Regions from separate parts of the Janthinobacterium sp. BHSEK genome, predicted to be linked through region 1. Evidence: predicted binding sites of a transcription regulator. Region 1 holds the regulator's gene; each other region holds the start of a gene.
What was found. The regulator FliA, encoded in region 1, starts transcription of late flagellar genes. The targets are predictions, from matches to a motif close to CTAAAGTTTNNNNNNNNNNNGCCGNTA.
Positions count from the first base shown of each region.

Region 1 (9,924 bases):
TCGTGCGGCGGCTGACGGCCGTCATGGTTTCCGGGCTGACCCTGGACCGGGAGCAAATCCTCAATCCCGACGCGATGATGTTACGCATCGGCTACGACGTGGGCTCCGTCCTGCTCACTTGCCTGCCGTACGCGCTGGCCATCATGCTCGTCGCGCTGGCCTCGCCCGTGCTGGTGGGCGGCTGGCTGTTCAGTTCCAAGGCGTTTACCCCCAATTTTGGCAAGCTCAACCCGATTCGCGGCCTGGGCAATATGTTTTCGAAGAATGCGCTGGTGGAGTTGCTCAAGGCTATCGCCAAGACCCTCGTCGTCGGCGTCGTCGCCTGGATGGTGATGCAGCATCAAAAGGATGCCGTGCTGGGCCTGTCGGTGGAATCCCTGCGCGCCGGTTCGGCCCATCTGATCAGCCTGTTGATCACGGCCTTTTTGCTGATCGTGGGCGCGCTGGGTCTGATCGCTGCCATCGATGGCCCCTACCAGATGTGGCACTACGCCAACAAGATGAAAATGTCCTTGCAGGAAGTCAAGCAAGAGGCGAAGGAGTCGGACGGCAATCCGCAGATCAAGGCGAAGATCCGCCAGATGCAGCATGAAATGTCGCGCCGCCGCATGATGGCCGACGTGCCCACGGCCGACGTGGTGGTGACCAATCCGACCCACTACGCGGTGGCCCTGAAGTACGGCGAGAATTCGCGCGGCGCGCCGCAGGTGGTGGCCAAGGGCATCGACGAGGTGGCGGCGAAGATCCGCGAACTGGCGGGCGAACACAAGGTCGCCATCCTGGAAGCGCCCGCCCTGGCGCGCGCGCTGTACCAGCACACGGACATCGGCGACGAGATTCCCGAGGCGCTGTATGGCGCCGTGGCCGAAGTGCTGGCATATGTGTTCCAGCTGCGCAGCTACGGCAAGGGCCAGGGCGAGCGCCCCGACAAGCCGAAAAAACTCGACGTGCCGCCCGAGCTCGATCCGCTCGACCCCGCATCGCAGACCAAACCCGCGGCAGACGCGGCAGACAAGAATAAAGGAAGTACACCATGAACGGCCTGAGATTGCCAGCCTGGCTCAGCGGAATGGGCAACAACGCCAGCAAGGGCATCGCCGCGCCGGTCATCATCATCATGCTGCTGGCGATGATGGTGCTGCCGCTGCCGGCCTTCATCCTCGACATCTTCTTCAGCTTTAATATTGCGCTGTCCATCATCGTGCTGCTGACGGCGCTGTACACGGTCAAGCCGCTCGACTTCATGGCGTTTCCCACCATCCTGCTCGTGTCGACCATGCTGCGCCTGTCGCTGAACGTGGCGTCCACGCGCGTCGTGCTGACGGAAGGCCATACGGGCGCCGACGCGGCCGGCAAGGTGATCGAAGCGTTCGGTCACTTCTTGATTGGCGGTAATTACACGGTCGGTATCGTGGTGTTTATCATTTTGACGATCATCAACTTTACCGTCGTGACCAAGGGCGCGGGCCGTATCGCCGAGGTGGGCGCCCGCTTTGCGCTGGACGCCATGCCTGGTAAACAGATGGCCATCGATGCCGACCTGAACGCCGGCCTGATCGGCGAAGACGAAGCGCGCCGCCGCCGCACGGAAGTGGCGCAGGAAGCGGAATTCTATGGCGCCATGGATGGTGCCAGCAAATATGTGCGCGGCGACGCCATCGCCGGCATCATGGTCACCGTCATCAATATCGTCGGCGGCCTGCTGGTGGGCTTGCTGCAGCACGACATGGGCTTTGCCGATGCACTCAAGAACTACACCCTGCTGGCCATCGGTGACGGCCTGGTGGCGCAGATTCCTTCGCTGATCATTTCCACGGCGGCCGGTATCGTCGTCTCGCGCGTGGCCAGCGAACAGGACATCGGCACCCAGCTGGTCGGTCAATTGTTTGCGAAACCGCAAGTGTTGTACATTACCGCCGGCATCATCGGCGGCATGGGCTTGATTCCCGGCATGCCGAACATGGTCTTCATCCTGCTGGCGTCATTGCTGGCCGGTTCCGCCTATCTGATCAGCAAGAAACGCACGCAGGAAAAAGCGGCGGCCGAAAAGCCGGCCGAGGCGCCGCAAGCGACCGTGGCGCCCGAGCAGGAAGAGGCCAGCTGGCAAGACATCATGCCCGTCGACACCCTGGGCCTGGAAGTGGGCTACCGTTTGATTCCCTTGGTCGACAAGACGCAGGGTGGCGAATTGCTCAAGCGTATCAAAGGCATCCGCAAGAAATTTGCCCAGGAAGTGGGCTTTTTGGCGCCGCCCGTGCATATCCGCGACAACCTGGAATTGAAGCCGTCCGCCTACCGCATCACGCTCAAGGGCGTGGAAGTGGGCGTGGGCGAAGCGTTCAACGGCCAGTTCCTGGCGATTAATCCCGGCATGGCCAGCGGCACCTTGCCGGGCTTGGCCACCAACGACCCCGCCTTCGGCTTGCCCGCCACCTGGATCGACGCCAGCTTGCGCGACCAGGCGCAATCGATGGGCTACACGGTTGTCGACGCGGGCACCGTGGTGGCCACGCATTTGAACCACCTGATCACCTCGCACGCTTCCGAGTTGCTGGGCCGCGCGGAAGTGCAGTCCCTGCTCGATCACCTGGGCAAGGAGTCGCCGCGCCTGGTGGAAGACCTGGTGCCGAAGATGCTGTCGCTGTCCACCCTGCAGAAGGTGCTGCAGAACCTGCTGGCCGAAGGCGTGCACATCCGCGACATGCGCACCATCATCGAAACCCTGGCCGAGCATACGGTGCAGACGCAAGACCCGAACGACCTCACGGCGCTGGTGCGCGTGGCCCTGGGTCGCGCCATCGTGCAGCAGCTGTTCCCCGGCGCGGCCGAACTGTCCGTGATGACCCTGGACAGCCGCCTGGAGCGCCTGCTGATGCAGGCGATGGGCAATGGCGGCGACGGTGCCGGCATTGAGCCGGGCCTGGCCGACACCATCGCCCACCAGGCGGGCCTGGCCGCGCAGCAGCAGGAAGCGCTGGGCCTGACGCCAGTGTTGCTGGTGCCGGCGCCGCTGCGCGCCCTGCTGTCGCGCTTCCTGCGCCGCGCCTTGCCGCAGCTCAAAGTGCTGTCGCATGCGGAAGTGCCGGAAACCAAGACGATCCGCGTCACCAGTCTGGTGGGCGCGCAATAAACCCATGCAAAGGGCCGGGGTCGAACCCTGAGGGTTCGACCCCGGTTTTTGCTTTGGGTTAAAAAAAGCGTAATTTCCTCCCGGCAAACTGAATAACGGGTACTTTCCCGTCCTGTTCCTTCGATCATTTCCTCCAAGCATCGCTAATAATGGAAACTGTCCGGGTGATCTGTGTCCATGTGGAAGACAGCACCCAAGCAACAGGAGTCGATGATGGTCACACAGTTCAGCCCATATTGCGCCACCCCCGCCCTGGGAGGCCGGTCATGAATGTGAAGAAATTTACGGGCGCCTCGTCGCGCGATGCGCTGCGCAAGGTGCGCGAAGCATTGGGCCCCGACGCCGTGATCCTGTCGAACCGCCAGGCCGATGGCGTGGTGGAAATCCTCGCGCTGGCCAACGATGATGCCGCTTCGCTGGCCTCGCCGCCGGCCGCGTCCGAAATGGCCCAGCCCCGTCCTCAGTTGCAGACCCAGTTCGCCACGCCGCAGCGTCCGGCCGCCCCGGCCCAGCGCCCGGCCGCGCCCCGTCCCGCCGCGCCGCGCCAGGCAGCCGGCGAGCCAGTGGACATGGCCCGCATGCAGCAGATGATGGCCAGCGCGCTGGCGCACGTCAAGGAAAACGCCGCCGCCGAGATGAGCGGCATGATGAATGAAATCCGCGCCATGCGCGGCATGATGGAAACCCAGTTGGCGGAAATCTCGTGGGGTTCGACCCAGCAGCGCGAGCCGCAAAAAGCCGTCGTGCTGCGCGAGATGCTGGCCGCCGGTTTCTCGGCCAGCCTGGCGCGCTACCTGATCGACAAGCTGCCCGCCGGCCTCGACGGCGCGCAAAGCATGCGCTGGATCAAGACGGTTTTGAGCCGCAACCTGAACACGGTCGCCAACGAAGACGCGATGCTGGAGCAGGGCGGCGTATTCGCCCTGGTGGGTCCGACCGGCGTCGGCAAGACCACCAGCACGGCCAAGCTGGCGGCCCGCTGCGTGATGCGCCACGGTCCGGAAAAACTGGCCCTGATCACCACGGACGCCTACCGTATCGGCGCGCACGAACAGCTGCGCATCTACGGCAAGATCCTCGGCGTGATGGTGCATTCGGTGAAGGATGAGGCGGACTTGCGCATCGCCCTGAAGGAACTCAAGAACAAGCACACGGTGCTGATCGATACGGTGGGCGTGAGCCAGCGCGACCAGATGGTGACGGAGCAGGTGGCCATGCTGTCGGGTGCCGGCGCCGACGTCAAGCGTTTGCTGTGCCTGAACTCCACGGCGACGCAGGAAACGCTGAACGAAGTGGTGCGCGCCTACCAGGGCAGCGGCCTGGCCGGCTGCATCATGACCAAGCTCGATGAAGCGGCGTCGATCGGCAACGTGCTCGACGTGGTGATCCGCCAGAAGCTGAACCTGTTTTATGTGTCGAACGGCCAGCGCGTGCCGGAAGACCTGTACCTGGCCGACCGCGGCTACCTGATCGACCGCGCCTTCAAGCTCAAGCGCGATGCGGCGGCGACGCAGTTTTCCGATGCCGAACTGCCGCTGCTGATGGCGCAGGCGGCCGCCCGCAACCACGAAGCGCGCGGGGTGCACCTTGGCTAATTTCGATTTCGACCAGGCCGAGGGCTTGCGCCGCATGCTGGCCGGCCCGCAGCCGCGCGTCATGACGTTCCTCTCGGCCACGCCGCAGGACGACAAGGGCGCCATGCTGGTCAACCTGGGCGCTTCGCTCGTCTACGGCGGCAATGACGTGCTGCTGCTCGACGCCAGCGGCGGCGGCGACGGCGTGGCGGCACGGCTGGGACTGGCCCACGGCGCCAGCCTGCGCGACGTGGCGCGCCAGCAGTGCGGCTTGAACCAGGTCATCCACCAGGTGCCGCAAGGCTTCGGCGTGGCCAGCCTGGGCGCGCGCAACCACCTGATGGACAGCATGGACTATGCGGGCGAGGACGAACTGCGCCGCCTGGGCAAGACCTTCGAGGTGCTGGCGCGCCAGAGCGGCATCGTGCTGGTCGACGGCGTCGTGGCAGACGAGGGCGATTGCTTCCCCGTGCCGCTGATGGCTTCGTCGGATATCGTGGTGCAAGTGTCGACCAGCGCCACCTCGATCAAGGCCGCGTACTGCCTGATCAAGCGCCTGAGCCAGGAACTGGGACGCCGGCCGTTCGGCATTCTCGTCACCGGCGCTTCCGAATCCGAGGCAAAAGTGGTATACGATAATATGGCGCAGGCGGCGAGCCGCTACCTGGCCGTGAAGCTGACCTCGATGGGTTCGGTGCCTGCCGATGAATATCTGCACCGCGCGGCGCGCCTGGGCCGCAGCGTGGTCGATGCGTTTCCGCTGGCGGGCGCCTCGGTGGCGTTTCGCGGACTGGCCGAGCGGCTGGCCCGTTCGGCGGCGCCGGTGCTTGGCGGCACCTTGTACCAGACGGGGAGCCCGCACCAGTTCAGCGCCTGACACCAACCGTAGCACCAGATAAGACGAGAAAACAATAAGCAGCCTATGTACACGGTCAAAGGGAAATCGAACAAGGACTATTTGCTGACGGAGCACATTCCGCTGGTGAAGCGTCTGGCGCACCATATGAAGGCGAAATTGCCGCCTTCGGTCGAGGTCGATGACCTGATCCAGGCCGGCATGATCGGCTTGCTCGATGCCATTAGCCGCTATGAAGAGACGCATGGCGCGCAGTTCGAGACGTATGCCGTGCTGCGCATCCGCGGCGCCATGCTCGACGAATTGCGCACCAGCGACTGGCTGCCGCGCAGCATGCGCCAGAACATGCGCAAGATCGAAGAGGCGATGAGCACCTTGCAGCAGCGCCTCGGCCATCCGCCGACCGAGTCGGAAGTGGCCAAGCTGCTGAAAATGTCGCTGGCCGACTACCAGGAAATGCTGGGCGACGGCGGCGGCCACCAGTTGGTGTACTACGAAGACTTTCATGACCCGGACGGCAATGACAGCTTCCTCGACCGCCACTGCGTGGACGAGGACAGCGACCCCTTGCGTTCCCTGCTCGATACCGATTTCCGGCAATCCGTGATCGATGCCATCGACGCGCTGCCGCCACGCGAGAAAATACTCATGGGCCTGTATTACGAAGAAGAGCTGAACCTGAAGGAGATCGGCGCGGTGATGGGCGTGTCCGAATCGCGCGTCTCGCAGCTGCACACCCAGGCCGTCGCGCGCCTGCGCGCAACCTTGAGGGAGCAGGCGTGGACTGGTCCAGCGTAATCGGGCTGGCGCTGGCGCTGGCGGGCCTGCTGGTCGGCCAGGCACTGGAAGGCGGCAAGATGGCCTCCCTGCTGCAGCCGGCCGCCTTCGCCATCGTCATCATCGGCACCTTCGGCGCCGTGCTGCTGCAGACGCGGCTGCGCACTTTTGTCCGCGGGCTGGAAATGCTGCGCTGGGTCTTCCTGCCGCCGGCCGACACCCGGGCCGCGCTGGCGCGCGACATCGGACTATGGAGCCTGACGGCGCGCCGCGACGGCCCGCTGGCGCTCGAGCGCCTGATGGAAAACACGGCCGACCGCTTCAACGCCAAGGGCTTGCGCATGATCGTCGACGGCATCGCGCCCGACAAGCTGCGTCAGCTGCTCGACGTGGAGATTACCGCCTACGAACTGGCCGAGCGCCAGGCCGTCAAGGTGTGGGAATCGGCGGCCGGCTATTCGCCCACCATCGGCATCCTGGGGGCCGTGCTGGGCTTGATCCACGTGATGGAAAACCTTACCGACCCGAGCAAACTGGGCAGCGGCATCGCCGTCGCGTTTGTCTCGACGATTTATGGCGTCGGCCTGGCCAATCTGCTGTTCCTGCCGGTGGCCAATAAACTCAAGGCCATCGTCTCGCGCCGCGTGGTGCAGTATGAAATCACGGCCGCCGTGCTGTACGACATCGCCACGGGCGACCATACGCGCATCATCGAAGAGCGCGTCTCCAGCCTGCTTCACGAGCACTGAGCGAGCACTGAGCATGATGCGGCGCGCGCGCAGGAAGTATGACGAGGAACCGGACAACCAGGACCGCTGGCTGATCTCGTATGCCGACTTCATCACTTTGCTGTTCGCGTTTTTCGTCGTCATGTATGCGATCTCGCAAGTCAATGAAGGCAAATACCGCGTCTTCCAGAACGCCATCGGCCAGGCCTTCAGCCTGGAAAAGGGCGCGCCGCCCATCATCATGGAAGCGCCGCAAGCCATTCCGCTGCCCAATCCCGCCCTGAAACGCCGCACGGAAGCCATCCGCCGCGAGCGCGAACACATGACGCGCCTGGCGCAGGACCTGACGTCCACGCTGGCGCCGCTGGTCAAGGAAGGCAAGGTCCGCGTGACGCAGACGAGCCGCGGCGTCAGCGTGGAAATCAATGCCAGCGTGCTGTTCGACCCGGGCGCGGCGCGCCTGACGGCGGAATCGGACCAGGCCCTGCGCGCCGTCGCCGTGCTGCTCAAGGACGACACGCACGACGTGCAGGTGGAAGGGCATACGGACGTCCAGCCGATCAGCAATTCGACCTTTGCCTCGAACTGGGAATTGTCGGCCGCCCGCGCCAGCGCGGTGGTGCGCCTGTTCATCGCCAGCGGCGTGCAGGCTTCACGCCTGACGGCCGTGGGCCACGCCGACAACATCCCCGTGGCGCCGAACGCCACGCCGGAAGGACGGGCGCGCAACCGCCGCGTGGCCGTGACGATCTTGTCCGGCATCCCGGAAACGGTGACGGAAGTGCCGACGCCGCCGCCGGCCAACTAGGACGGGTTTTTCGGGCCGGCAGGGCGTGGGGCATGTCATTTGCTGGTCATACTGGAATGCTAGGCTGACGCCCTTCTTTTCAGCTACCAGGTCCATCCCATGTCTTACTCCAGAACATTGCTTGCTTCGGCCATCGTCATCGTGTTGAGTGTTGCCGCCTGCGGCGGCGACAGCAACCCGGCCGGCAGCGTGCCGCCGCTACCCGCCGGCCGCTGGATCGCCGGCGACCTGCACACCCACACCACCCAATCGGCCGACGCCGATGTCAGCCAGACCTTGGACAAGGTGCTGGCCAAGGCCTTTGCCACGTATGGACTCGACTGGATGGCGCTGTCGAACCATTTGCGCGTCTCCACGCGCGATGCGCTGGGCGCGCCGCTGGCGGCGCCGATTCCCATGTCCATCGGCGCCGGGCGTTATGAAATTCCGCGCGTGCAGGCCTTGCAGGCTGGCGGCAGCTACGCCGACAAGCTGATCTTCTCGGGCTTCGAGTGGGACATGCCGACCCACGACCACGTCGGCATCGGCCTGTTCGAAGGGGCGGACAAACTGACCGCCAGCACGCGGGGCATGAAGGAGTTCGAATACCTGTTTACCACGCGCGACGCGGCCATGTTCGACGCCGCCGACGTCGCGGCATGGAAAGCGAAATACGGCGACACCCGCTACAACAAGACGGCTGCCGATGCGCTGCAAGCGATCAACTGGCTGAAACAGAATTACCCGGAAACCAGCTACGCCGTCATCAACCATCCGTCGCGCAACAAGGGCAGCTACAGCATCGCCGACTTGCGCGCCTTCAACGATGCGGCGCCGAACATCATGTTCGCCATCGAGGGCATGGTCGGCAACCAGATGGAACCGGACCGGGGCGGCTACACGGCCGCCTACACGGACGAGAATGCGCCGCTGCGCGTGTATGGCGGCGTCGACTACGTGGTGGCCAAGCTGGGCGGGCCATGGGATGCGCTGCTGGGCGAGGGGCGCCGCATCTGGAACCTGACCGATTCGGATACGCACTTCAAGATTGTCGGCGGCAACAGCAGTGGTTATTTCCCCGGCGAGTATGCGAAGAACTATGTGTTCAACAGCGCGCAGGGCGCGCCGCTGGCGAAGGACTTGCTGGCCGGCTTGCGTTCGGGCAAGATGTTCTCCACTTATGGCGACCTGATCAATGCGCTTGATTTCAACCTGGCCAGCAAGGACGACCGCAAGGAGATGGGCGGCGAGCTGAAGGTCGCCAGCGGCGAGAAAGTCACGATCACCATCCGCTTCCGGAGCCCGGCCAAAAACAACTACGAAAAGCCCGTCGACAGCGGCGTGGCCGCCAACGTCAAGCCCGTGGTTGACCACGTCGACCTGATCGTCGGCGATGTGGGCGCGAAGGCGGTGGCGGGCACGCCGGCCTACAATGTTGCCGGCAATGCCAGCACGCGCGTGCTCAAGCGCTTCACCAGTGCGGACTGGAAAGTCGGGGCCGACGGCTACGCCAGCGTGAGCTACGAAACGACGGCGGCGAAGAACCAGTATTTCCGCCTGCGCGGCACCAATCTGGGCACCGATGTCGCCGGCCTGACGCAGGGCGGCGAGCCGCTGGCCGACCAGCGCACGGGCACGACGGACAGTCCCCAGCGTTTTAACGACATCAACGACCGCAATTACCGCAGCCTGTGGTTCTATTCGAATCCCGTGTTTGTTACCTTGCGTTGATAGTGTAGGCGGCCGCGCGTTGCCGGATGGGGCGGGTGGGAGCCTGATTCAGTTCCCGCTTGGTACAATCGCGGCCTTCTATCTTTTATTTCTTCATCATGAAAAGCAGTTCCCAGGGCGGTCTCGTCTACTCTACCGAAACGGGCCGCATGTGTCCCGCATGCCGCCAGCCGCTGGCGCAATGCGCGTGCAAGGCGCAAGCCAGGACGGCGCCGGCGGGCGACGGCGTGGTGCGCGTGTCGCGCCAGACCAAGGGGCGCGGCGGCAAGAGCGTCACCGTGGTCAAGGGCTTGCCGCTGGACGCCATCGCCCTGGCCCTGCTGGGCAAGCAGTTGCGCACG
Region 1 is NZ_JBWBYV010000062.1:1,766-11,689, reverse strand. It holds gene flhB (flagellar biosynthesis protein FlhB) at 1-1,037, shown strand, start outside; gene flhA (flagellar biosynthesis protein FlhA) at 1,034-3,130, shown strand; gene flhF (flagellar biosynthesis protein FlhF) at 3,397-4,725, shown strand; gene AC0V2Y_RS21275 (MinD/ParA family ATP-binding protein) at 4,718-5,581, shown strand; gene AC0V2Y_RS21270 (RNA polymerase sigma factor FliA) at 5,627-6,358, shown strand; gene AC0V2Y_RS21265 (flagellar motor protein) at 6,340-7,086, shown strand; gene motD (flagellar motor protein MotD) at 7,103-7,873, shown strand; gene AC0V2Y_RS21255 (CehA/McbA family metallohydrolase domain-containing protein) at 7,973-9,583, shown strand; gene AC0V2Y_RS21250 (translation initiation factor Sui1) at 9,682-9,924, shown strand, end outside.

Region 2 (9,924 bases), on a different contig from region 1:
GTGGTCCAGCGCGCCATTTCCAGCCAGAGCATCCTCAGCGGCGCCATGCTGGCGGCCGGCGCGGGCGGCGTGCCCAATCCCCCGCCCTATGTCAATCCGAACACGGGCGTATCCGGCGTCAATCCGCTGGCCGTGCAATTGCAGACGGTGGCGCGCATCATCGGCGGACGCGGCCCCCTGGGGGCGAAACGGCAAGTGTTTTATGTGACCCTGGGCAGCTTCGACACGCATGACAGGCAAAAAGTGCTGCACGCCGACCTGATGGCGCGCCTGGCCCATGCGCTCGCCTACTTCGACACGACCCTGGCGGCCCTGCAGGGCGCCGACCTGCGGCGCCAGGTGACGACGTTTACGGCGTCGGACTTCGGCCGCACCTTCAGCAGCAACGGCGACGGCACGGATCACGGCTGGGGCGCCCACCACTTTGTCGTGGGCGGCGCCGTGAAGGGCCGCGACATCTACGGCGCCTTCCCCGTCACGGGCGTGGGCCATGAGCTGGACGTCGGTTCCGGCGCCCTGCTGCCGACCACCTCCGTCGACCAGTATGGCGCCACCCTGGCCAAGTGGTTCGGCGTGGCCGACAGCCAACTGGCCGAGGTCTTCCCGAACATCGGCAACTTCAGCCGGCGCGACCTGGGTTTCATGACGGCAGCTTAACCGTTCACGGCGATCGTCAGGGTGACGACGTAGCCATCCGTGGCGTTGCCCGTCACGGTGGCCATCTGCAGGCTGGTGCCGTCGCTGAAGACATTGTCGGCGGCATAGCTGATCTGCGCCAGGTTGCGCACGCTGGCCGTGTAGCCGCTGGCCGTATAGGCCTCGTTCAACGTTGCCATCGGGAAGGTAAACTGCGAGGTCTTGATGCGGCTCGCGGCGCTGGCCGCCTTGGCCAGGCTGGGATAGACCTCGACATGCACATGCGGCATGCGCCCCGCGTAACAGCCGGGAAAGATGGTCGTAAAGGAAAGGTTGCCGGCGCTATCCGTTTCCTGCACGCCGCGCAGGTAATTTTGCGCCGTCACGCCGCTCGAATACAGCGAATACAGGCCTTCGCGGTCGCAATGCCACAGGTAGACGGCATAGCCAGCCAGGCTGGCGCAGCCGCCGCTGGCATTGAGCAGCTGCAATTTGATGGTGAGCGGCACGCCCGCCGCCACGCCCGTGGCGCCGTTGAAACTGGCGCGGATATCGCTGCGCACCACGCCCGACTGGTTCAGCACGTTGATGATGCTGCCGCCATGCGTGTTCGTGCCGTCGGCCGGATACGGCCCGCCCGTTTCCTCGGGAATCACCGTGCAGGCGCCCGTGCTGGGTGTCGCGCCCGCAGCGGCACCGCTGCCTGCGGCCGCGCCGCTGGGGTCCGACCCGCCGCCGCAGCTCATCAAAGGCAAGGTGGCGGCGCCGGCCAGCAGCCAGCGCAGGACTTGCCGCCGCTCGGCCGCCTGCCGCATCATTTCGAGGTCGGATGCCAGACCGTGATCATGTAATTCCATACATACTCCATCAAGTGGGGCAAGCCCGCCAAGGCGGGGCTCAGGCTGGCGCACAGGAACAGCGCCTGTGTCGCATGGCGCGAGAGCGCCTGCAAGCTGCTGCCCGGACGCAAGGCATGGATGCGCATGCTGACTCTCCCTGTGTTCGCGCCTGCCGCTTACTCGGAGCGCTGGAGGTCGCGCGGACCCTGGCGGCTGTCGCGCCGCTGCCGCGCCTGCTTGCGCTGTTCCGGCGTCAGCACGGCCAGCAATTGCTGCTCCAGCCGCGCCTGCTGCAAGCTGATCGCCGCCAGGGCTTGCGCCGCCGTGCTGGCCAGCGCGCTGGCCTTGGCATCGTCGTAGGCATCGGATGCGGCCAGCGCGCGCAGCTGCGCGTGGGCCTGGAAGGCGATCTTTTCCTGTTCCCGCAGCAAGGGTGCCTGGGCGTAGGTGGCGGCGAAGACCTTGTCCTGCTGCGCTTCGCTCAGCGCGATGCCGTGCAGGAACGGCGGCGGCCCCGGCATGGCGCGCGGCGGCGGGCCGTCCGGGGCGAATTCCTGCTGGGCCAGGGCGACCAGCGGCATGCTGCAGGCGGACAGCAGCAACAGGGACAGGACAATACTCAGGTGTTTCATCGGGCTTTCCTTTCGTGGCGATCAGCCCTGATTGTCGGCGTCTGGCGTGTAAAGCAACGTTAGGGCCGCGTAAAAGCGTGTAAAGGAAGCTGCGCAAATGTAAGCGGACGTATGTAAAAGCGGGTAAAAGGGCCCTGAAGCGCCCCTGTTGACTGCTATCATCGGGCGATATTCACCCGAAAAAGCACAGGCATGAGCAAGGTTTTGTTAATCGATGACGACGTGGAACTGGTCGGCATGTTCCAGGAATACCTGACGCAGGAAGGTTTTGACGCCCGCGCCGTGCATGACGGCGAAAGCGGCGCGGCCGAAGCGCTGACGGGCCTGTACGCCATCGCCATCCTCGACGTCATGATGCCGCGCATGAATGGCCTGGAAACCCTGCGCCGCATCCGCGCCGGCAGCAACCTGCCCATCCTGATGCTGACGGCGCGCGGCGACGACACGGACCGCATCGTGGGGCTGGAGCTGGGCGCCGACGATTACGTCACGAAACCGTGCACGCCGCGCGAGCTGACGGCGCGCATCCGCGCCATCCTGCGCCGTTCGCAGGCGGCGCCGCACGACAACTCGGGCATGGCGCCGCTGACCGTGGGGCAATTGACGATGTGGCCGGAACAGCGCCGCGTTTCCTGGGCCGGCACGCACCTGGAGCTGACGAGCACGGAATTCAACCTGCTGGAAGTGCTGGTGCGCCATGCCGGCAAGCCCGTGAGCAAGAATCAACTGTCCGAACTGGGCCTGGGCCGGCCCATGGCCCGCTTCGACCGCAATATCGACGTGCACTTGAGCAGCCTGCGCCGCAAACTGGGCACCCTGGCCGACGGCCGCTCCTGCCTGCAGACCGTGTACCGTCTCGGCTACCAGCTGATCAAGGAGTAAGCGTGGGGCGCCTGTTCTGGAAGTTCTTTCTGTGCATCATGCTGGCGCAGGTGACGGCCACCATCGGCATCGGCGGCACGTTCTGGCTGAAAAACCGGGCGGCGCAGCAGGAGCGGGCGCTCGACATCGACACCAGTCCGCCCGCGCAAATGATCATCGAGGCCGCCAGCGCCACCCTGGAAGCGGGCGGCAGCGAGGCCTTGCGGCAATTTCTGGGCAAGCTCGAGCGCATGCGCGTGTTTGCCGTCGATGCGCGCGGACACGAACTGATGGGCCGCGCGGTGCATCCCGCCATGCTGAGCAAGGCGCGCGCCATGCTGGAGCAGAGCCAGCCCCATCCCGTCGTGCGCACGGTCACCGGCAGCGACGGCCAGCGCTATCTGCTGTTCCTGCCCTCGTCCGAACGCTTCCGCAATGCCGAGGCAGGCGCCGCGCGCGACACCCTCAATGCCGTCACCCTGAGCGGCCCGCGCGCCATGGGACCCGGTCCACGGCCCAGCGAAGCGGGCACTGCGCCGCCACGCGGCGAATTCGGCCGCGGCATGCCGCCCGGCCCGCGCATGGACACTCCCTACCGCACCTTCATTCCCCTCGGCGCCGCCATCGCCGCCAGCCTGCTGTTCGCCTTCTTGCTGGCCTGGTATTTTGCGCGCCCCATCCGCGACCTGCGGCAGGCGTTCGAGGCCGCCTCGCACGGCAACCTGGCGCCCCGTTTTCACGCCAGCGGCAAGCGCGGCGACGAGTTGACGGACCTGGGCCGCGATTTCGACCGCATGACGGGCCGTTTGCGCCATCTCATGGAGAGCCAGACGCGCTTGCTGCATGACGTGTCGCACGAACTGCGCTCGCCGCTGGCGCGCCTGCAGGCCGCCATCGGCCTGGCGCACCAGCAGCCGGACAAGATGGACGCCTCGATGCAGCGCATCGAACGCGAAAGCGAACGCATGGACAAGCTGATCGGCGAGCTGCTGACCCTGTCGCGGCTGGAAGCCGGTGCCGGCTCCCCGCTCAGCGAAGACGTCGACATTGCCGAGCTGCTGCACGACATTCTGGAAGACGCCCGCTACGAAGCGAAGGCGCGCCAGGTGGACATCGCCCTGGAGGGCGACGCAGCCAGCGCCGACGCCGCTGTCACGGGCCGGCCCGAACTGCTGGCGCGCGCCGTGGAGAACGTGGTGCGCAATGCCGTCAAGCATAGTCCCGATGGCGGCACGGTGGAAGTAAAGCTGTCGCGCCTGCATGACGGCAGGCAGGATCTGCTGCGCATCGCCGTGCTGGACCGCGGCCCCGGCGTGGCCAGCGCCGACCTGGCCAGCATTTTTGAACCCTTCTTCCGCGCCAGCAACACCCAGCACAGCACGGACGGCCACGGCCTGGGCCTGGCCATCGCCCAGCACGTCATCGGCGCCCATGGCGGCCGCATCGGCGCCAGCTTGCGCAGCGGTGGCGGGCTGTGCGTGGAAATGTTGTTGCCCGTCAAAACGCCAGGCTGAGCTGCCGCGAGCCTGCCGACGGGAATTGCCGGCGACCTGCCTACGCCTGGGTATCGATGATGCTGCCCAGGGTCGACGCGCTTGACCTGGCGGGACTGGACGCCGACTCGGCGCTGCTGGCCGCCTGAGAATCGTCTTGCGCCGCCTGCTGCGCGGCAGCAGCTTGCAACTGAGCAATTTGCGCCTGCAAGGCCTGGATTTGCTGCGCCAGCTGCTGCTGCAGCTTTTGCGACGCCTCCGTCTGCTCGCCCTTCTGTGACTCCGTCAACTGCTTTTGCGCCGCCGTGATCTGCTTTTGCAGCGCCGCGATCTGCGCACTGCTGCCCGCACTGGCGCTGGCGGCCGCACCGACTGTACCGACTGCGCTGCCTGAACCGATTGCCGCTACCATACTGCCTCCTTGATCATTCAATACCTTATTATCGGCGCGCAAGGTACTCAATACAGGGCGGCAAGTGTAAAGGCGGGTAAAGGCATGTAAAGACGCCGCGCACACCATCCGATTGCACACCAGCAAGAAAAACTGGCACACTGGCGCTTCCTGCCTTGACCACGATCCATGATGATGACGCCCCTGCTGCCCGCCCTGCCCGACCTCGTGCCCCGCCTGCGCTGCGGCATGATCGAGTTTCCTGTCCACCACATGCGCGGCGGCACATCGACGGGCCTGGTCTTACATGCAGCTTCCGTGCCGGCCGAACAGACGCTGCGCGAGGAATTGCTGCGCCACCTGATGGGTGCGCCCCAGTCCGGCCGGCAGCCGGGCAACCGGCAAATCACGGGCCTGGGACGGGGCGCGCCCACCAGCAACAAGGTCTTCCTCGCCGGGGTGGAACAGCATGCGGGCCAGCCGCGCCTGGTCAGCGCCCTGGCGCAGCTGGCGGGCGAGCACGGCGATATCGACTGGAGCGTGAACTGCGGCAATATGTCGTCCGCGCTGCAACTGTGGGGACTGGACAGCGGCGTGATCGAGGCCCTGGCCATCGGCGCGCACGACGTCGATATCCGCAACACCAACACGGGCGTCATCACCACCTCGCGCATGGCGCGCGAACTCGATGGCAGCTTTACGGCCGCCAGCATTCCTGGCGTGACCGGCAGCTTCCCCCGCGTGGACCTGTTCCTGCGGCAGCCGGCCGGCGCCAAGACGGGCAAATTACTACCAACAGGCAATGCGCAGGATGTGGTGCACGGCTATGCGGTCTCGTGCGTGGACGTGGCCGTGCCCATGGTCATCGCGCTGGCGAGCCAGTTCGGCAAGACGGCGCACGAGTCCATCGCGGAACTGGAAGCGGATACCGCGTTCATGCAGGCGATCCGCCAGGTGTGGAGCGCGGCGGGACTGCTGATGGGCTTGCGCAAGCGCGATGGCCGGTTGATGACCTTGGAAGAGCTGGAACGCAGCGAAACCATCCCCAAGTTCTGCATCGTGGGACCAGCCGTGGGAGAGGGAAATATTGCGGTGCGTTACTTCACGCCGCAATCGGGCCACGCCTCGCTGGCCGTTTCGGGCGGCTGCTGCCTGGCGGCCGCCTGCCTGATACCGGGCACGGTGGCGCATGCGCTGGCAAGCGGCTTGCCGCCTGTCGGGCAGACCGATACGGAGATTGAACTGGGCATAGCCAACCCGGCCGGCATCCTGGATACCACCATCGTGGCGCGCCAGGACGGGGCGACTGGCAACATCGCCATCGACGGCGCGGCCTACCGGCGCAGCGCGCAAATCTTGCTGCGCGGCCATGTTCCCCTGTACCAGCCGTCAACGGCGCTGAAGGCGTGGCTGCTGAAACAATGTTAGAGCAGGACTGGCGCCCCGCCCGTTCAAGCAATCATCAGGTCTTCGGCAGGGTCACGCCCACCTGGCCCTGGTACTTGCCGCCGCGGTCCTTGTACGAGGTTTCGCACACTTCGTCGGATTCGAAGAACAGCACTTGCGCCACGCCTTCGTTGGCATAGATTTTCGCTGGCAACGGTGTCGTATTCGAAAACTCCAGGGTCACATAGCCTTCCCATTCCGGTTCGAACGGGGTGACGTTGACGATGATGCCGCAACGTGCATACGTGCTCTTGCCCAGGCAAATCGTCAAGACGTTGCGGGGAATGCGGAAATACTCGACCGTGCGGGCCAGCGCGAACGAATTCGGCGGGATGATGCAATAGCCCTTGCCCGATACGTCGACGAAGTTATTCGCGTCAAAATCCTTCGGGTCGACGATGGTGGTGTTAATGTTGGTAAACAACTTGAACTCGTCGGCGCAGCGGATGTCATAGCCATAGCTGGAAGTGCCGTAGGAAACGATGCGGTTGCCGTCGCGTTCCTTGACCTGGCCCGGTTCGAACGGCTCGATCATGCCCGTTGTTTCCGCCATGCGGCGTATCCATTTATCGCTTTTAATCGTCATCGCAGGGGTATCTTTCTAGAATATCGAATGGCTGGGGCGGCGCGCCAGGTGCAGGCGCGGCCCGAATGGCAGGATTTTACGCGAAAATCCGCCGCTGCTGGCCCCCATCCCCTGAAAATCCTTGGCGGAAGGCTATTGTTTCGCCAACAATGCCGTGATCATCTCGCGCACCACTTGCGCCGTCAGTTCCGGGTTTTCCATGGGAAATAGATGGCCGCCCGGCACTTGGCGGAAAAACTTGCCGACCAGCTTGCGCGTGGCCGTCAAGCCCGCCTGGCGGCATTCCACCGATTCCGTGCCGCCGATAAAGCCGATGGGCACCGGCAAACCATCCTTGACGAGGCCGCCGATATGGTGCGGCAGGCTGCGGTAGACCTGCGTTTCCACTTCGCGCGTAAAACGCAGCTGCACCCCCTCCGGATGGGGGACCAGGCCGCTGTCGATGTAGTCGCGCAAGACTTGCGGGGCCCAGATGGCGAACATGTCCTTGGCCGCGAAGTGTTCATACGCGGCTTGCGCATCGGGCCACAGCTTGCGCCGCCGGGCGGAAAAACGCGAGGGTGAAAACCGCTCGCCCAGCGCCGTGTTGCGCGCCAGGCGTACCAGCAAGGCGCGCCAGCCCGCCACCACGGGCGAATCGAGCAAGACCACGCAGCGCACCAGGTCCGGCCGCTGCTTGGCCACCATCACGCTGAGCATGCCGCCCAGCGAATGGCCGACGAGGATCACGGGCGCGCTGTAGCGGCGCTCCAGCTCGTCGATGTACTCGCGCACCAGCTCGGGCCAGCCCGTGCTGACGGGGTAATCCGGGTCGTGCGCATGCATGTCGAGCGCCTGCACGGTGTAGTGCTGGCCCAGCAAGCCGAACAGCTTGCGGTAGGTGCCGGCAGGATAGCTGTTGGCGTGGGCAAAGTGCAGTTGCGGGAGGGTCATCGTGGAACGGTGCCGGTGAATGCGATAGGCAATTGTAATGGCATGCCGGCAAGACGGATCAGAGGAAGGCCTCTAATTGCCGCCGCGCTGGCGCCATGCCGGGCACGAACGAGGCCAGCACTTCGCCCAGCTCGGCGTTGGAATCGACCACGCAAAACGCTTCGTCAAACGCGTGGTGACGGTTCATGGGATTGCGCACGACGATGCATTCCAGCCCGGCCGCATTCGCGGCGCGCAAGCCGCGCGGCGAGTCTTCCACGGCCACGCAGTCGGCGGCGGCCAGGCCCAGGCGCTGCAAGCCCAGCTGGTAGCCGTCGGGCGCCGGTTTGCTTTCGCCATACATTTCGCGCGTCAGCACGAAGTCGAAATGGCTGAGCAAGCCCGTGGCCGCATGGCTGATGCGGAAGTGTTGCTCATAGGCGCTGGTGACGACGCCCATGGCCACGTGCGGGCGCAGCGCCGCCAGCACCGGTGCGATGCCGGGGATGGCCAGCTGGCGCGCCTGGCGCAGGCGTTGCGCAAACAGCACGGTGCGCTCGGCGCGCAGGCGCTCGACCAGTTCGATGGCATGGCCCTGCCCCAGCAGCAGATGCCAGGCGCCGTAGTTATTGTCCAGGAACCAGTCAAAGAATTGCTTCGGCGTCAGCTCTATGCCATAAGGCAAGAGCAAGTCGCGGTTGCTTTCGTAAAACAGCTGTTCGGTATCGACCAGCACGCCATCGTTGTCCCACAGCACGCCCTGGATGGTTTTCATGGCTAGTGTCGTTCAAAAACTTACTTGAAGAAGATGTCGTAGGACAATTTCACGATCAGCAACACCAGCAGCACGAGGAAGAGGATGCGCACGAAGGCGGCGCCGCGGCGCACGGCGATCCAGGTACCCGTCAGGGCGCCCAGGATATTGCACACGGCCATCGGTGCGGCCACGGCGTAGACCACGTGGCCGGCGGGAATGAAGAAGGCCAGCGCGGCCACGTTGGTGGCGATATTCACCAGTTTCGAACAGGCCGAGGCGAGGATGAAATCGAAGCCGAAGACGCGGATGAACAGGAAAATCAGGAAGCTGCCCGTGCCCGGCCCGAACAGGCCGTCATAAAAACCGATGGCGCCGCCGATGACGATGGCCAGGATGCGTTCGCGGGGGCCGATGGGGCGCGCTTCGCGCGTCGTGCCGAAATCCTTCTTCATGAAGGTATAAATCGCCATGATGATGATCAATACCAGCACCATGGGGCGCACCACCTGCTGCGGTACGTAGGACACGGCGGCCGCGCCGATGAAGGACATGACGAAGGCGCTGGCCACGGCGGGCAGCACCAGCAGCCAGGGGATGTGCACCTTGCCAACGAAGGAGCGGGCGGCAAATGTGGTGCCGCAGGCGGACGCCAGTTTATTCGTGCCCAGCAGGGAGGTCGACGCCATGTTCGGCATCAGGTTGAACAGGGCCGGCAGCTGTATCAGCCCGCCCCCGCCCACGGCGGCATCGATCAGGCCGGCAAAGAAGGCAAATAAACACAGCAGCGAGATGGTCAGCATGATAGACAGTGGGGAATGGGCGACAGCGGCAGTATAGGCGTCAGGCATTTTTTCCGATGCAACTTCAAATTGCGGAAAACGCAATCAGGCGTAACGCTTGACGGAATGCGCCCCGTGCGGTCTACTGGCCTCTTTTGCCGGGAGTGACGCGATGTCGATGAAACTGATGTGGGAGATCCGCGCCTTTTGCACCGTGGTGGAAAAGCGCAGCTTCATCCACGCGGCGCGCATGCTGGGACGCTCGCCGTCGGCCGTCACGCGCGCCATCCAGTTCCTCGAAGACGCCATCGGCGCCGAGCTGATCCTGCGCACGCAAAAGCAGTTCACCCTGACGACGGCCGGCGAAACGTATTACGCGTCGGCCAGGCACTTGCTGGAAACGCAGGCCGAGGCGGAAGAGCAATTGGCGGAATTGAGCAACTCGCCGCAAGGCTGGGTGCGCATCTCGGCGCCGGAAATCCTGTCGCTGGGCTTCCTGCCGAAAGTGGTGGCGCAATTTTCGCGCGACTACCCGAATGTGTCGGTGGACATCCATTTCTCGGACAAATCGATCGACCCCATCCAGGAAAAG
Region 2 is NZ_JBWBYV010000051.1:43,231-53,154, forward strand. It holds gene AC0V2Y_RS18325 (DUF1501 domain-containing protein) at 1-657, shown strand, start outside; gene AC0V2Y_RS18330 (dioxygenase family protein) at 654-1,493, opposite strand; gene AC0V2Y_RS18335 (hypothetical protein) at 1,451-1,621, opposite strand; gene AC0V2Y_RS18340 (Spy/CpxP family protein refolding chaperone) at 1,652-2,107, opposite strand; gene AC0V2Y_RS18345 (response regulator transcription factor) at 2,300-2,989, shown strand; gene AC0V2Y_RS18350 (sensor histidine kinase) at 2,992-4,482, shown strand; gene AC0V2Y_RS18355 (FlxA-like family protein) at 4,523-4,873, opposite strand; gene AC0V2Y_RS18360 (PrpF domain-containing protein) at 5,042-6,280, shown strand; gene dcd (dCTP deaminase) at 6,315-6,884, opposite strand; gene AC0V2Y_RS18370 (alpha/beta fold hydrolase) at 7,017-7,817, opposite strand; gene AC0V2Y_RS18375 (HAD family hydrolase) at 7,876-8,571, opposite strand; gene AC0V2Y_RS18380 (sulfite exporter TauE/SafE family protein) at 8,592-9,353, opposite strand; gene AC0V2Y_RS18385 (LysR family transcriptional regulator) at 9,505-9,924, shown strand, end outside.
Region 2: AC0V2Y_RS18355 (FlxA-like family protein) is a predicted target of FliA. The motif match lies at 4,903-4,929, and genes of this name have one in related genera.

Region 3 (9,924 bases), on a different contig from region 1:
CGCCATTGCGCCGCGCCACGGCGCCCGTGGCCGCCTGCGCGCCGCAGGCGGATGCGGGGCAGGCGGCAGCGTGCATGGCGCTGGACGAGAAAAATACGGCCTTGAATGAAAAGCTCGGCGAGCTGGAAGGCAAGATCGGCGTCTTGCAAAAGGCGCTGGCCCTGCCTGCCGCCGCCACGGCCGCCGTGCCGCCCGCTGCCGCGCCAGCCGTGGCGGAAGCGCCCCATGCCAAGCCCAAACCCCTGCACGCGGCGCCTGCGGCCGACAAGGAAAAGAAATCGGGCGGCAACGGCTTGCTGTGGCTCGGTATCGGCACTGTGCTCTTCCTGCTGCTGACGGCGCTCATCGTGTATGCCGTGCGCAAGCGCAGGCAAGCGGTGGAACCGGGCGCGCCGTCGAAATACTGGGTCTTGCTGCGCAAGCCGTTCGGCCGCAGGAAGAAGGAGGTGCCCGTGTTGACGGAGGCGGTGGAGGAAGGGGCGGCCGAGCCGGAAGCGGAGCCGTTCTCGCGTTAAATTGTGTGCGGGGCCGTGCTAAAAATTGATATAAAAAAAGATATTCAAAAAAGACAGAAAATGTACGTCTATCGTGTTGCCTATTTTTTAAAGATGGTGATATGATTAATTCAGTGGACTTGCTCTACGACAAAACAGCCCCAGCCTGGCGCAGTCACCAACGATAGTGTGGCGCGGCAAACCAGGTGTAGCGTTGCATAAACGCCTGGGTCTGGAAGCGGTTTGCGATGCCGACGATGTGCTCGCGAACGCCGGATGCAACCGGCAGCGAGGCGACGCCAGGAGATACCTGGGGCTCGCCTTCCACATTCCCCACCTTGCTTTTTGAGCGCCGCAGATGGCGCTCCCTGGCAAGGCGGCAGACGTAAAAAAAGCACCCTCGGGTGCTTTTGTCGTTTCTGGCGCGGCGACTTGCCTGCCTCTTGGCTTACATGCGGGCGCGCGAACCTGGCATGGCGTTCGACAGCTGCGTCATCCACGGTTCCGTGATGGCGCGGATTTCGCGGTCATTGGCCAGGATTTGCTTGAGCAAGTCGATCTTGCGCAGGCGCGAGGCGCCGGCCAGGGCAGGTACCTTGCCCGCCATGGTTGCGCTGGCGGCGCTGGCGCACTGGTTTTCCAGGGCATCCAAGTCATTCCAGTCGCTCGAACGTGCGGCCACGACCATTTTATTGGTCATTCCTGCAATATTTTCATACATCGAGAGAACGTCGTTGGAGGTCATGAGCACACCCGTAACTAGTGAATGGATTACCGCTTGTCTAGATTAACGGCGGGTCCAACGGGAACTTGAGGGTGTTTTTGAAAAAAAAGTGAAAATAATTTGGATGTTTTCTGGCTGGCCGCCGGCATCGTCCGCAAACCCCCATGGATGCCGGGGTGGCGATGCCGGCAGCGGTGGATTTATTTGACGAGTTCTTCCAGTCCTGCGCTCAGTTCGGCCGGCGGCGGCATCCTGTCGACCAGCACGGACGGTGGCAAACCGAGCGCTTCGGCCACCTCGTTGGGATAGCAGGCGATGATTTCTTCATTGCTCAAGGCATTTTCCTCGATGCGCGCGCGCCAGGCGGCCAGGTGGATGATGGCGGCCAGGCGGTTCAACGGTGCCTTGGCCAGCGGAGCGGGAAAGGCGGCGATGGCCTCGGCAAAGGCGGGCGGAAACTTCCAGCGGCGCGCCAGTTCGGCGCCCACCTGCGCATAATCGTAGCCCAGCGATACCCGTTCCGCGTCGAGCCGGCGCGCATCGAGCGGCGGGGCAATCTTGTCGAGCTGCATGGCTTGCTCGGGCATGGCGGCGTGGATCACCAGTTGCCCGATCGCATGCATCATGCCGATGGTGAAGGCCAGGTCCTGGTTGTCGCCCGTCTGCCTCGCGATCCAGCGGGCCGACACGGCGCTGTGCAGGCTGTAGCGCCAGAATTGCGGTAAATTCAGGCCCGGCACGGCCTTGAAACCGCTGACGAGGCCGGAACTGATGACGAGAGTGCGCACGGTAACAAAACCGAGCATCAGCACGGCGTCTTCCACCGTGCCGATGCTGCGCGAGACGTGGTAATAGGCCGAGTTGGCCAGCCGCAGCAGCTTGGCGCTCAAGGCCGGGTCCGCTCCCAGCTGGCGCGCGATGTCTTCGGTGGCGATGGCAGGATTGTCGAAACTGCGCACCAGTTCATCGACGATCTTCGGGGCGGCAGGCAGGGCGTGGGGATGCTGGAACAGCGCTTCCAGTTGCATGGCAATCTCCTTGGCGTTCGCGCGGTACGGCGTGCAGTCGTGCAACTATATGCCGATTTTTTTGTCCGCATGCAAAAAATTTAGGGGACGGTTTTTCACCTAAAAAGGCAGGGTTTTCAGGGTATGATTTTGGCTATTACATCGAAAGGATCGCCATGCACGGTTTGCGTTTTTCCTGGTCCCGGACGCCAGTCCAGGCTGCCATTATCCTCATCCTGGCCGGCGTCTTGCTGACCGGTTTGCCTGTCCAGGCGCATGGCCAGCAAGGGGCCGCCAGCGCCGCCGTCCCCGCTGCCGCGAAGGCCTTGCCCGGCGACGATTTCTACGATTACGTGAATGGCGACTGGCTGCGCAGCACGGAGATTCCCGCCGACCGCAGCAGCTGGGGCTCGTTCGCCATCCTCGCCAACGCCACCAACGAGCGCATCATTGGCCTCGTCGAAGGCCTGGCCGCGGCGCCGCAGGCCGATGCATCGGCGCGCCAGGTCAGCGATTTCTACCGCTCCTGGATGGATGAAGCGGCTATCGAAGCGAAAGGCTGGGCGCCGATCAAGCCGCTGCTCAAGAAGATCGATGGCATACGCGACCGGGCAGGGCTGGCCCGCGCGCTGGGCGAGAGTCTGCGCGCCGACGTCGATCCGCTCAATTCCACCAATTTTTATACGGAAAACCTGTTCGGCCTGTGGGTGGCGCAAGACTTGAACGACACCACGCGCAATGTGGCCTACCTGCTGCAGGGCGGACTGGGCTTGCCCGACCGCGCGTTCTACCAGAGCGACAGCGCGCGCATGCAGGGCTTGCGCGCGGGCTACCAGGCGCATATCGCCGCCATGCTCCAGCAGGCCGGCTACCGCGATGCGCCGGCCCGCGCCGCGCGCGTGTTTGCGCTGGAACAGCAAATTGCCGCAAGTCACGCCAGCCGCGAGGATTCGGCCGATGTCGCCAAGGGCAATAATGCGTGGCGCGCCGCCGACTTCGCCAGCAAGGCGCCGGGCCTCGACTGGAAAGCCTTTTTCCAGGCGGCAGGGCTGGGCCAGCAGACGGATTTCATCGTCTGGCATCCGACGGCCATGACGGGCAGCGCCGCGCTGGTGGCGAGCGTGCCGCTGGCCACCTGGAAGGATTTCCTGGCCTTCCACGCGATCAACCATTTCAGCACCATCTTGCCGAAGGCGGCCGCCGACCAGCGCTTCGCCTTCTATGGCAGCGTCCTGAGCGGCACGCCGCAGCAGTCGCTGCGCAGCAAGCGGGCGCTGGCCGCGACGAATGCGGCCCTGAGCGACGCCGTCGGCAAGCTGTACGTGGAACGCTATTTCCCGCCTGAATCGAAAGCCCGCGTGCAAGACATGGTGACGAATATCGTCGCCGCCTTCTCGCGCCGCATCGACAAGCTGGACTGGATGGCGCCGGCCACCAAGGCGCAGGCGCAGGAAAAACTCAAGACCCTGTACGTGGGCGTGGGCTACCCGGAACGGTGGGAAAACTATGCGGGCTTGCGCGTGGTGCGCGGCGATGCGCTGGGCAATGTGCAGCGGGCGGAACAGTTTCATTACCGGCAGGAGCTGGCCAAGCTGGGCCAGTCGCCCGACCGCAAGGCCTGGGCCATGCCGGCGCAGCTGGTCAATGCCGTCAACTTGCCGCTGCAAAATGCACTGAACTTTCCGGCCGCCATCCTGCAGCCGCCATTCTTCGACCCGCAAGCGTCCGATGCGGCCAACTATGGCGGCATCGGCGCCACCATCGGCCACGAGATCAGCCACAGCTTCGACGACCAGGGCGCGCAGTTCGACGCCCAGGGCAAGCTGCGCGACTGGTGGACGCCGGCCGACCTGGCGCATTTCCAGTCGGCATCCAAGCATTTGGTGGCGCAGTTCGCGGCCTACAAACCGTTCCCGGACCTGGCCGTGAATGGCCAGCTGACCCTGAGCGAAAACCTGGCCGACCTGGCTGGCGTGGCGGCCGCGCATGACGCGTTCACCCTGTCGCAGCAGGGCAAGCCGGCGCAGCCGGACGCGGACCGCGCGTTCTTCATCGGCTACGGCGTCAGCTGGCGCAGCAAGGCGCGCGAAGCGGCGGCGCGCCAGCAAATCCTCACGGATGGCCATGCGCCGGCGCAATACCGCGCCGCCACCGTGCGCAACCTCGACGCCTGGTACCCGGCCTTCGACGTCAAGCCGGGGCTGCAGCTGTACCTGGCGCCGGAACAGCGCGTACGCGTCTGGTAATCATGGACGGTGCCGGACGCCCGACGCGCCGGCACCGTAAAATGGCGGAACATATCGACAGGACCGCCATGAAACCGACCCCGCCGCACGACCAGCAAGACCCCATCCACGCCATCACGGGCCGCACCCTGGCCCACTACGATGCCAGTGCCGAGCAGTTTTTCGAAGGCACGCGCGACCACGACGTCAGCCAGAATATCGGCGCGCTGCTGAACGCCATCGGCAAGCCGGCGCCGCTGGCCATCCTCGACCTGGGCTGCGGCCCCGGGCGCGACCTGAAGGCGTTCACGGCCCTGGGCCACCACGCGACGGGCGTCGATGGCTGCCCACGTTTCGTCGAGATGGCGCGCGCCTACAGCGGCTGCACCGTGTGGCAGCAGGATTTCGTCGACCTCGACCTGCCCGCCGCGCACTTCGACGGCGTGTTCGCGAATGCCGTGCTGTTCCACGTGCCCAGCGCCGCCTTGCCCGGCGTGCTGCGCGCCCTGCACGCGTGCCTGAAGGAGGGCGGCGTGCTGTTCAGCTCGAACCCGCGCGGGCAGAACCAGGAAGGCTGGAATGGCGCGCGCTATGGCAGCTATCACGACGAAGCGACGTGGGCCGCGTACGTGCAGGCGGCCGGTTTTACCTTGGTCGAGCAGTACTACCGCCCGCCGGGCTTGCCGCGCGACCAGCAGCCGTGGCTGGCCACCGTGTGGCGCAAGGATTTGACGGCCTGATCGACGATGTTGGCACTGTGTTAGGAACCGTACAGAGCCTTTGATCCCCACTGCGTACTATGGACACATCGACACGCAACAAGCAGCGTGTGAGCCGCAGTACCGGCCCTTTGGGGCTGGACAACAGATGTACCAACTACAGTGAGGATCCATCATGAACAAAGATCAAGTCGAAGGTAAACTGAAGGAAGTCGGCGGTAAAATCCAGGAAGCCGCTGGCAAAGTCGTCGGCAGCGAAGAACAGCAAGCCAAGGGCCTGGCAAACCAGGTCGAAGGCAAAGTGCAGAAGAAAGTTGGCGATGTGAAAGATGCAGTAGAGACCATCACGCGCAAGCCTTAATTCTGGCAGCAAGAATGTAAAAACCGCCGCCTGTCGCGAGACAGGCGGCGGTTTTTTATTTGATGCAGCGCAAGCTTACTGTGCCGGCTTCATCAGGTTCTGCTTGAAGAACAGCTCGATTTTCTTGTACACGTGGCGCTGGCCCGCGCGCGACGAGATGCCGTGCTTGGCGCCCGGATACGTCATCAGGTCGAACTGCACGCCGCGGTTGACCAGCGCGTCGATCAGTCGCGTGCTGTTGCTGAACAGGACGTTGTCGTCGGCCATGCCGTGCACCAGCAGCAGCGGCGACTTCAGGCCGTCCAGGTGGGCGAACACGGTGCTGGCCTTGTAGCCCTCCACGTTTTCCTTCGGCATGCCGAGGAATTGCTCCGTGTAGTGGGTGTCGTACAGCGACCAGTCGGTCACGGGCGCCACCGACACGCCCATGGCGATCTTGTCGGACGCGGCCGACAGCAAACGCAGGGTCATGAAGCCGCCGTAGCTCCAGCCGAACACGCCGATGCGTTTAGGATCGACGAAGCTTTGCTTGCCCAGCCAGTCGATGCCCACCAACTGGTCCGCCACTTCGGCCGCGCCCAGCTTGTGATAAATCGCGTCCGTGAACGCGCGCTCGCGGCGCGACGAACCCCGGTTATCGAGGCGGAAGACGACAAAACCCTGCTGCGCCATGTACTGGTCGAAGTTGTTGCCCCAGCGGCGCGCCACGTGCTGCGAGTGCGGGCCGCCATACGTCGACAGGTAGACGGGGTAGCGCTTGCCCGCGTCGAAATTCGATGGCTTGACGATCGAATAGTGCAGGGTTTGGCCATCGTTGGCCTTCAGGGTGCCGTACTCGGTCGGCAGGTGGTCCGCCTTGTACTTGGCGTACGGGTGGCTGGCGTTGAGCGCGTTTTCTTCCAGCCAGCCCACCATGGCGCCGTCCGGGCGGCGGATGCTCACTTGCGGCGGCGTGGCCGGGTCGGAATACGTGTCGACGAAGACTTCGCCATTGCGCGAGAACGTCGTGTCGTGCCAGCCGTCCGCTTTCGTCACGCGCTGCGGCTTGTCGGCCGTGCTGCCGTCGAGGGCCAGGGCGTAGGTCTGCTTGTCGATCACGGCGTCGCGGTTCGACGCGACGAACACTTTACCGGTCTTCTGGTTCACGGCCAGCACGCTGTCGATGCCCCATGCGCCGGAGGTGACGGGGTGCAGCAGCTTGCCGCCCATGTCGTACAGGTACAGATGGTTGCGGCCCGTGCGCTCGGACGACCACAGGAAGGTGCCGTTGGACAGGAAGCGCAGGTCGTCATGGATGCTGACCCAGGTTGTCGATGTTTCCGTCAGCAGGGTGCGCTGCGCCAGGGTCGCCGCGTCGACGGCGACCAGGTCGAGGGTCTTCTGGTCGCGCGACTGGCGCTGGTAGACGAGCGATTTGCCGTCCGCGCTCCAGTCGGCGCGCACCAGATAGATGTCCGGGTTCGTGCCCAGATCCACCTGGCGCTGCGCGCCCGTTTCCGGCGAGACGATCAGCAGCTGCACCAGCACGTTCGGGTCGCCCGCGGCAGGGTAGCGCTGCTCCACGACGTCGGTGCGGTCGGCGAAGATTTCAAAGCGGCGCACGACGGGCACGGGCGCTTCGTCGTAGCGTTTATAGGCGATGGCGGAATCGTCGGGCGCCCAGTAGTAGCCGGTGCGCTGGCCCATTTCTTCCTGCGCCACGAATTCGGCTTCGCCGTTGCGGATCGTGCCCTTGCCGTCGGTGGTCAGCTGACGTTCCTGGCCCGACTTCAGGTCGATCACATGGATGTTCTGGTCGCGCACGAACGACACGTAGCGGCCTTTCGGCGAGATTTTCGGATCGAGCACATTGCCCTTGGTGACCAGGCGCGCCTTGTCCGGGTGGGCCGCGTCGACCAGGTACAGATTGTCGGCCAGCGGCACCAGCAGCTGCTTGCCGTCCGGCGACCAGCTGTAGCTGAGAATGCCGTTCAGGCTGGCCGTGCGCTCGCGTTCGCGGCGCGCCTGCTCTTCGGGCGAAATCGTTTCATTCGGCACCAGCGCCTTCGAGTCGACCAGGCGGTGCGTGCTCTTGTCCTTCAGCTTGAATTCCCACAGGTCGAGCTGGAACTGGTTGTCGGCGCGGCCGCGCAGGAAGGTGACGCGCTCGCCGTCGGGCGAGACTTTCAGGTTGCGCACGCCGGGGCCGGCCAGCGCCGGATCGGCGTGGATGCGTTCCAGGGTCAGCTTTTCAGCCGATGCGGGAACGCTGGCCATCGCGGCCAGAAAACAAAGAATAAAACGCATGGATGTCTCGGTAGTTGGAAGAAGAAGGGCACTGCATGTACAGGCGAGCTTGAGCGTTGCCTAAGCGTAAGACGATACCAGAGCATGCGTGTTTATGCGATAGCGCCAGCCACGGAATAAACCGTTGCTGGCCGTATTTCCTTCGTCAAAAATATCCAGCAGCCGCCCATTCCATGGCGCTTTGCCCCGTTCAAGCCAATATCGTGCCTTCGATTACGGTCAGGCATGCGCCGCCTATCCAGGCGTGACCAGCGCGGAAACTGACGGACACGCGGCCGTCGCGCTGCAGGCAGGTGCTCTGGCGCACCGTGTAGTCGCTGCCCGCCAGCAGCTGCGCGATACAGGCGTTGGCGCTGCCCGTGACGGGGTCTTCCACCAGCGCGCCGTGTTCGCTGAGCAGCGCGCGCACTTCGTAGTCGGCCGGTCCGCCGGCGGCGTGCGGGCCGTACAGCGCCAGGCCGTCGGCGCCGGCGGCGGCCAGCAATGGCGTCAGCGCGGCGATGTCGGCGCGCACGGCCAGGCAGGCGGCGGCGCTGGCCAGCGGCACGCACAGCCAGCGGATCCCCATGTCGGCGACGGTGGCGCCCGCGGCCGGTTCTCCGTCCAGCGCTGTTTGCAGCAGCGGCAGCAGCGCCGGGGTGAGCGCGCGCGTGGCGCAGGGCGGCGCCTGGAACGCCAGCATGCCGCCGGCGCCCCGTTCTATCTGTACCAGGCCGACGCCGCATTCCTGCACGATGCGCGTGCCCTTGGGCCGCATGCCCGCATCGAGCAGGGCGTGCGCCGTGCCCAGGGTCGGGTGGCCGGCAAACGGGAATTCCATCTCGGGCGAAAAAATCCGCACGCGGTAATCGGCCGCCGGGTCGCGCGGCGCCAGCACGAAGGTGGTTTCCGACAGGCCCGTCCAGCGCGCGATGGCCTGCATCTGCGCGTCGTCGAGGCCATTCGCGTCGAGCACCACGGCCAGCGGATTGCCGAGAAACGGCACGCTGCTGAAGACATCGACTTGCTTGAAGGGGCGTTGTTGCGGCATGGGGTGCTCCTTGTCTCAGGCTGCGCGCAGGCGCTGCAGCGACAAACGGTTCAAGTACCAGGTCAGCAGCACGGCGGCCACCGTCAGGCCCGTGACCAGGCCGATCCAGAAGCCGGCGGCGGCCATCGGTTCGGCCGGCGACCAGATGAAGCCTTGCGGCGCCAGGCCCAGCACATAGCCGATCGGCAGCGAGAAGCCCCAGAAGGCCAGCAGCTGGATCAGCATCGGCTGGCGCGTCACCTTGTAGCCGCGGATGGCGCAGGAAGTGGCCACCTGCGTCGCGTCGGACAGCTGGAACAGGGCGGCGAACAGCAGCAGCTGCGCGCACAGTTCCTGCACCTGCGGGTCGGACGTGTAGGCTTGCGCGATCTGGTGGCGGAAGATGGTGATGACGGTGGCCGAGACGATGGCCGCCGTCAGCGACATGGCCACGCCCACCCAGGAAATGAAGCGCGCGCGGCGCAGATTGGCTTCGCCCACGGCATGGCCCACGCGCGTGACGAGCGCGATGCCGAAGGTGAGCGGCACCATGAAGACGACGGACGAGAAATTGAGGGCGATCTGGTGCGCCGACACCTGGATCACGCCGAAGCGCGCCACCAGCAGGCTGATGACGCCAAAGGCGCTCACTTCGGCAAAATACGTGACGCCGATGGGCAGGCCCAGGCGCAGCATGGGGCCGATGGACGACAACTGCGGCCATTCCCAGTGCGTGAATGGATACGTGGCGCGGTAGGCGGGCGCGATCCGGATCCACGCCAGCATGGCCAGCAGCATCATCCACACGCAGCAGGTGGTGGCCACGGCGCAGCCCACGCCGCCCAGCTTCGGCATGCCCCAGTGGCCGTAGATCAGCAGGTAGTTGACGAGAATGTTCAGCGCCAGCGCCGCCAGCGCGATGACCATCACGGGCTTGGTCTGGTTGATGCTGGTGCTGTAGCCGTACAGCGCGCGGTAGGCGGCGAACGGCGGCAGCGCGCAGCTGATGATGTGCACGAACAGCTTGGCCTTGGCGGCCACGGCCGGTTCCAGCATCAGGTGGTCGAATACCAGCGCCGCCATGTTCGTCAGCAGGCAG
Region 3 is NZ_JBWBYV010000084.1:11-9,934, forward strand. It holds partial or broken gene AC0V2Y_RS24555 (hypothetical protein) at 1-515, shown strand, start outside; gene AC0V2Y_RS24560 (flagellar protein FliT) at 943-1,239, opposite strand; gene AC0V2Y_RS24565 (HDOD domain-containing protein) at 1,419-2,246, opposite strand; gene AC0V2Y_RS24570 (M13 family metallopeptidase) at 2,402-4,471, shown strand; gene AC0V2Y_RS24575 (class I SAM-dependent methyltransferase) at 4,540-5,190, shown strand; gene AC0V2Y_RS24580 (CsbD family protein) at 5,345-5,530, shown strand; gene AC0V2Y_RS24585 (S9 family peptidase) at 5,606-7,816, opposite strand; gene AC0V2Y_RS24590 (PhzF family phenazine biosynthesis protein) at 8,007-8,846, opposite strand; gene AC0V2Y_RS24595 (MATE family efflux transporter) at 8,862-9,924, opposite strand, start outside.
Region 3: AC0V2Y_RS24560 (flagellar protein FliT) is a predicted target of FliA. The motif match lies at 1,283-1,309, and genes of this name have one in related genera.